3 regions of the Zhihengliuella alba genome follow, and region 1 is predicted to be linked to each of the others. Evidence: predicted binding sites of a transcription regulator. Region 1 holds the regulator's gene; each other region holds the start of a gene.
What was found. The regulator HrcA, encoded in region 1, represses chaperone genes, less so after heat shock. The targets are predictions, from matches to a motif close to TTNGCACTCGNNNNNNNCGAGTGCNAA.
Positions count from the first base shown of each region.

Region 2: a site for HrcA is predicted at 1,402-1,428, ahead of groES (co-chaperone GroES). Genes of this name have one in related genera too.
Region 3: a site for HrcA is predicted at 1,120-1,146, ahead of groL (chaperonin GroEL). Genes of this name have one in related genera too.

Region 1 is NZ_BAABCJ010000001.1:464,257-466,520, forward strand. It holds gene dnaJ (molecular chaperone DnaJ) at 1-671, opposite strand, end outside; gene hrcA (heat-inducible transcriptional repressor HrcA) at 752-1,765, opposite strand; gene ABD784_RS02090 (DUF3097 domain-containing protein) at 1,933-2,264, shown strand, end outside.
Region 2 is NZ_BAABCJ010000001.1:969,732-971,995, forward strand. It holds gene groL (chaperonin GroEL) at 1-898, opposite strand, end outside; gene groES (co-chaperone GroES) at 965-1,261, opposite strand; gene ABD784_RS04290 (hypothetical protein) at 1,483-2,264, opposite strand, start outside.
Region 3 is NZ_BAABCJ010000001.1:1,235,491-1,237,754, reverse strand. It holds gene ABD784_RS05650 (D-arabinono-1,4-lactone oxidase) at 1-953, shown strand, start outside; gene groL (chaperonin GroEL) at 1,318-2,264, shown strand, end outside.

The DNA.
Region 1 (2,264 bases):
GAGGCGACGCCTGCGGGGACCTTCAACTGCTTGCTGACGTGCTCGCGGACGCGGCCCTGGCCGTTGCACTCGTTGCAGGGGTCCTCGATCACATCGCCGTGCCCGCGGCAGATGTGGCAGGTCTCGAGGGTCATCATCTGGCCCAGGACCGACCGGACGGGGCGCTGGACCTGGCCGCGCCCCTGGCAGTTCGGGCAGGTCTTCGGGGAGGTGCCCGGCCGGCAGCAGCTGCCCTGGCAGGTCCCGCACGTCACGGCGGTCTCCATCTCCAGGGGGTAGACCACTCCCTGGACGGCGTCCTTCAGCGAGATCGACGCCGTGATCAGCGCATCCCGCCCGCGCTGCGTGCGCGAGACGGGGCCCGCCTGCCCGCCGCCGCCGAAGAACTGCTCGAAGATGTCGCCGAAGCCGCCGAACCCGGCTCCTCCGAACCCGCCGCCGCCGAAGCCCTGCGGGTTTCCATTCTCATCGCCCGTCGTGTCGTAGTTCTGGCGCTTCTGCGGGTCCGAGAGGACTTCGTAGGCGCGGGTGACCTGCTTGAACTGGTCGGAGGCGTCGGCGCCCGGGTTGACGTCCGGGTGCAGCTTCCGGGCCAGCTTGCGGTAGGCCTTCTTGATCTCCTCGGCGGAGGCGTCCCGGGAGACGCCCAGCACCTCGTAGTAGTCGCTCACGTTGCTAACTCTGTCCTTTCGAACTTCCGTCTGTCAGTCCAGCCCCTGGGGGCGGACCGGAGTCTGTGGGGCCCCGCCGATCAGCCGACGAGGATGCGGGATAGGTAACGCGCCACGGCCCTGACCGCGGACATGGAGCTCCCGTAGTCCATGCGCGTCGGCCCGAGGACGCCGATCTTGGCGCGCTGCTCGGGACCGTAGCCCGTCGCGACGACCGACGTCTCCGTGAGCCCGTCGTAGACGTTCTCGCGGCCGATCTTCACGGCGATCCCGCGGGCATCGAGCTCCATCTCGGAGAGCAGGCGCAGAAGCACCACCTGCTCCTCGAGCGCCTCCAGGACGGGCGTGATCGTCAGAGCGAAGTCGCGGTCCGAGCGGGCGAGGTTCGCCGTGCCCGCCATGATGACCCGGTCGACGACGCCGTGCTCCGAGAGCGCCTGCACGGCGGCGGCGACGGTATGCCCCGTCGGCTGCAGCACGGGCGGCAGCTCGCGGACCGCGGCGCCGAGCAGACCGGCGATCTCGTCGAGGCGGCGACCGTGCAGACTGTTCAGCAGCGCGGTCTTCACGAGGACGAGGTCCTCGTCCGTCACGTCGGCCTGCAAGTGTACGACCCGCTGCTCCACCTTGCCATTCGAGCCGATGAGCACCACGAGCACCCGACGCTCGCCGAGTCCGACGAGCTCGATGTGCCGCACCGCGGTGTTGCTGAACTGCGGCACCTGGAGGACGGCGACCTGGTTCGTCAGCTGGGCGAGGAGCCGCACGGTGCCCTCGAGGACGTCCTCGACGTCGGCGGCACCCTCCATGAGGGACTGGATCGCCCGGCGCTCGGCGGGCGAGAGCGGGCGGACCTCCTCGATCCGGTCCACGAACTGGCGGTAGCCACGCTCGGTCGGGATGCGACCGGACGACGTGTGCGGGGCGACGATCAGCCCCTCCTCCTCGAGCACGGCCATGTCGTTGCGCACGGTGGCCGCCGAGACGCCCAGATTGTGCCGGTCGAGAAGCGCCTTGGAGCCCACCGGCTCCCGCGACTGGACGAAGTCCTCGACGATGGCTCGCAGGACCTCGAGTCGACGCGCATCGGACATCGTTCCCCTCCGTCTCCACTGCTTAGCACTCGACACGTTCAAGTGCTAAGTCTAGTACGGATGGTGCCTTGCTAGCATGATCGCCGGCGAGCCGCGGCCGCGGACCGCTCCGCGAGTCGCACCGTCCGAGTCGCCGCACGCATCCCGTCCCTGTCCGAAGGAGCCGCATGTTCGACTACTCCTGGGGCGCGCAGCAGCTCTCCCCGCAGAAGAAGAAGGAGCTCCGCCGGGTTGCCGCCGAACGCGACATGGTGCTCGAGGACGCGGAGTCGGGCTGGGTCGGGGCCGTCGTCAGGATCGAGCGGGTCGGCGGGATGGCCACCGTGGCGCTGGAGGACCGGCGCGGGCGAACGAAGAGCTTCCCGCTCGGCTTCGGCTTCCTCCTCGACGGCGAGCCGATCGAGCTCCTGCCGCCGCGGCCGAAGGCGGCGACCGGGACGCTGCGGTCGGCGTCGGGCTCCGTCGTCGTCCAGAACCACCGCGCCCGCCAGGCTCGGGC
Region 2 (2,264 bases), 510 kb from region 1:
GGGAGACGACCTGCGCGCCGGTGAGCACCGCGAGGTCCTGCATCATGGCCTTGCGGCGGTCGCCGAAGCCGGGGGCCTTGACGGCCACGGCGGTCAGGATGCCGCGGAGCTTGTTGACCACCAGCGTGGACAGGGCCTCGCCCTCGACGTCCTCGGCGATGATGAACAGCGGCTTCTTGGACTCGAGCACCTTCTCCAGCAGCGGCAGGAAGTCCTGCACCGTGGAGATCTTGCCGGAGTTGATCAGGATCAGCGCGTCCTCGAGGACGGCCTCCTGGCGCTCCGGGTCCGTGACCATGTTCGGGGACAGGTAGCCCTTGTCGAACTGCATGCCCTCGGTGATGTCGAGCTCGGTCTGGGTGGTGTTCGACTCCTCGATGGTGATGACGCCATCGGTGCCGACCTTGCTGAACGCCTCGGCCAGCAGCGCGCCGACCTCGTCGCTCTGGGCGGAGATCGAGGCCACGTTGGCCACGTCCTCGCCCTCGACGGCGCGTGCGTTCTCGGCCAGGCGGCCGGCGACGGCCTCGACGGCCGCCTCGATGCCGCGCTTGACGTCGCCCGGGGCGGCGCCGGCAGCCACGTTGCGCAGGCCCTCCTTGACCAGGGCCTGGGCCAGCACGGTCGCCGTGGTGGTGCCGTCGCCGGCGACGTCGTTGGTCTTGGTGGCGACCTCCTTGGCGAGCTGGGCGCCGAGGTTCTCGTAGGAGTCCTCGAGCTCGATCTCGCGGGCGATCGTCACGCCGTCGTTGGTGATGGTCGGGGCGCCCCACTGCTTGTCGAGGACCACGTTGCGGCCCCGCGGGCCGAGGGTGACCTTGACCGTGTCGGCCAGCTTGTCGATGCCGGCCTCGAGCGCCTTGCGAGCGGCATCGTTAAAGGCGAGCTGCTTTGCCATGTTCTAACTCCTTCAGGGGCGCGTATAGCCCCGGCTCTGAACGGCCGGGGCTATACGCGGAAAGACTTACTTGACGACAGTGGCGAGGACGTCGCGGGCGGAGAGCACGAGGTACTCCTCGCCGCCGACCTTGACCTCGGTTCCGCCGTACTTGGAGTAGATGACGACGTCGCCTTCGTTGACGTCGACCGGGACGCGGTTGCCCTTGTCGTCGAAGCGACCCGGGCCCACGGCCACGACCTTGCCCTCCTGGGGCTTCTCCTTGGCCGTGTCGGGGATGACCAGTCCGGAAGCGGTGGTCTGCTCAGCCTCGAGCGGCTGGACAACGATACGATCCTCGAGGGGCTTGATGGAGACCGACATGCGGCTCTCTCCTTTGCGTGAGTTACCAATGGTTACTGGGGCCGTTGGGGTGTAACCAACCGTCGTCGCGGTGCCAGTTGGCAGTTCCTCAGGCGCTAGCACCCGACGGCGCCGAGTGCTAATCACACTTTATGGAACCGTTGGCACTCACGCAACACGACTGCTAATTCCGGGACCGGCGCGTCGTCGGCAGGCCCGTGCCGGAGCGCTGCTGCGGGCCGCTACTCCCAGGCCGCAGGGCGCGCGATCGTGGCGGCGCCGATCTCCTGCAGGAGCACGTCCCACACCTGCGCCGAGGCGACGGGCACCAGCTCGGAGCCGCCGTCGTCCAGGGCCCCGACGGCGTAGTGCCCGGCCGCCCCGGCGTTCAGCCAGGTCCGCTCGAAGCCGAGGTCCGGGATGGTCATGCTCCACCCGAACCACGGCTGGGCGAGAAGCCGGCGCGAGGCCGCGTCGGCGTCCGTCGGCACCGCGAGCGGGGCGTCGCAGCCGCGCTCCAGCTCGCCGGGCTCGAGCGTCCGCACGTTCCCGGTGACGCTCCACGCGGGGCCGAGGCCGGCCCAGGCCGCGATGAGCGCGGGTACGCCCTCGGTGGTGGCCAGGTCCAGCAGGAACGTACCGCGGGGTGTTCCGCCGAGGCCGTCGCTGCGCGGGGCGACGCCGTGGATCAGCTCCGGGGCCGAGGGGCCGGCGAGGACCAGCGCCCGCCCGGCGCCCACGTGGATGTCGAGGGTGGTGTCCAGGCCCTGGTGGCGGGCGCCGATCTCGATGCGGAACTCCGGCTCGCGCAGCGCGCCGAGGATGAACTCGAGGTCGGGCGAGAACTTGCCGGCGGCGTCGATCAGTCCGGCGGCGCGGAGCTCGCCCATCTCGGCCTGGTGGGCCGCGACGTCGAACCGGCCGAAGCGGCTGCGCTTGGCGTGCTCCTTGAGGAGGTTCACGGCGGCGGCGCTCAGGGTGGGTCCGTCCGAGCGGTAGCCCTGCACCGCGGGGAGCTTGGACA
Region 3 (2,264 bases), 770 kb from region 1:
CGCTGCCCCACATCTCGGTCGCCGGAGCGATCGCCACGGGGACGCACGGCTCGGGGGACCGGCTCGGGTCGCTCGCCACCTCGGTCCGCGCCCTGACGTTCCTGGCCCCCGACGGCGCCGAGCGCACCTACCGGCGCGGCGACGAGGACTTCGCGGGGGCCGTGGTGCACCTCGGGGCCCTCGGCGTGGTGGTCCGCGTGGAGCTCGACGTCGAGCCGGCCTACCAGGTCGTCCAGACGGTCTTCGAGTCGCTCGACTGGGCCACCGTGGTCGAGAACTTCGACGCCGTCACTGGGTGCGGCACCAGCGTCTCGCTGTTCACCTCCTGGGGCGGGACCGGCGGGGTGGACCAGATCTGGGTCAAGGACCGCGCCGACGCCCCTGCGGGCAACGCGGCGGCGGTTCTCGCCGGACTCGGGGCCCGGCCGGCGGACGGTCCGCGCCATCCGCTGCCCGGGGGCGACACCCGCGCGAGCACCGAGCAGCTCGGACTGCCCGGTCTGTGGTCGGAGCGCCTGCCGCACTTCCGACTGGCCTTCACCCCCTCCAGCGGTGACGAGCTGCAGTCCGAGTACTTCCTGCCCCGGGAGGCCGCGCGCGCCGCGATCGCCCGCGTGCAGGCGCTCGGGCCCCGCCTGGCGCCGCTCGTGCAGGTCTCCGAGCTGCGCACCGTCCGGGCGGACGACCTCTGGCTGAGCCCCGCCTACGGGCAGGACGTCGTGGCCTTCCACTTCACGTGGAGGCCGGACCAGCCGGCGGTCGAGGCGCTCCTGCCGGAGCTCGAGGCGGCCCTCGGCGAGGGCGTGCGGGCGCACTGGGGCAAGCTCTGGCAGCTGGACCCGGCCTCCGTCGCGGGCGGCTACGAGCGCTGGGACGACTTCGTCGCGCTGCAGCGCCGGCACGACCCGCAGGGACGCTTCGTCAACGACTTCCTCCGGCGACTGGGCCTGTAACCGGTTCGGAACCCGGGACTCGGGGCCCGGGGCCGCGCCGGGCCGGGCCCGGCCGGAGCACCGCCGGGGTGCGCTCCGTGCCCCCGCCCACCCGAGCGGCGCCGGCGGGCGGGCGGCCGCCCGTCGGCCTACTTGCACTCTCCGCTCGAGAGTGCCAATAATTGGTTTAGCACTCGGAAGCCCCGACTGCCAGACGCACCTCCGGGTGCCGACGGCTGCGGGCGACCGGTGATTCGTGGATTGAGGTAGCGAGGGTGCTCGCGGAGGCGTTCCGAACAACGCCGCCGTGGAGGCTCGTCCGTCGCGGGCGTTGCCGTCACTCCACTTCCATCGCATGAATGTCCCGGAAGGACCACACGCAACCATGGCCAAGATGATTGCATTTGACGAGGAAGCTCGCCGCGGCCTCGAGCGCGGACTGAACACCCTTGCCGACGCCGTGAAGGTGACGCTGGGCCCGCGTGGCCGCAACGTCGTCCTCGAGAAGAAGTGGGGCGCGCCGACGATCACCAACGACGGCGTCTCCATCGCCAAGGAGATCGAGCTCGACGAGCCGTACGAGAAGATCGGCGCCGAGCTGGTCAAGGAAGTCGCCAAGAAGACGGACGACGTCGCCGGCGACGGCACCACCACCGCCACCGTCCTCGCCCAGGCGCTCGTCAAGGAGGGCCTGCGCAACGTTGCCGCCGGCGCCGACCCGCTCTCGCTCAAGCGCGGCATCGAGAAGGCCGTCGAGGCCGTCACCGCCGAGCTCATCGGCTCCGCCAAGGAGATCGAGACCAAGGAGCAGATCGCTGCCACCGCGTCGATCTCCGCCGGCGACACCCAGATCGGCGAGCTGATCGCCGAGGCCCTGGACAAGGTCGGCAAGGAAGGCGTCATCACGGTCGAGGAGTCCAACACCTTCGGCCTGGACCTCGAGCTCACCGAGGGCATGCGCTTCGACAAGGGCTACATCTCCGCCTACTTCGTCTCCGACGCCGAGCGCCAGGAGACCGTGCTGGAGGATCCGTACATCCTCATCGTCAACTCCAAGATCTCCACGATCAAGGACATGGTCGGCATCCTGGAGAAGGTCATGCAGTCGGGCAAGCCGCTGATGATCATCGCCGAGGACGTCGAGGGCGAGGCTCTGGCGACGCTGGTCCTGAACAAGATCCAGGGCCGCTTCAAGTCCGTCGCCGTGAAGGCCCCGGGCTTCGGCGACCGCCGCAAGGCCATGCTCGCCGACATCGCCATCCTCACGGGCGGCCAGGTCATCTCCGAGGAGGTCGGCCTCTCGCTGGACAAGGCCGAGCTGGACATGCTGGG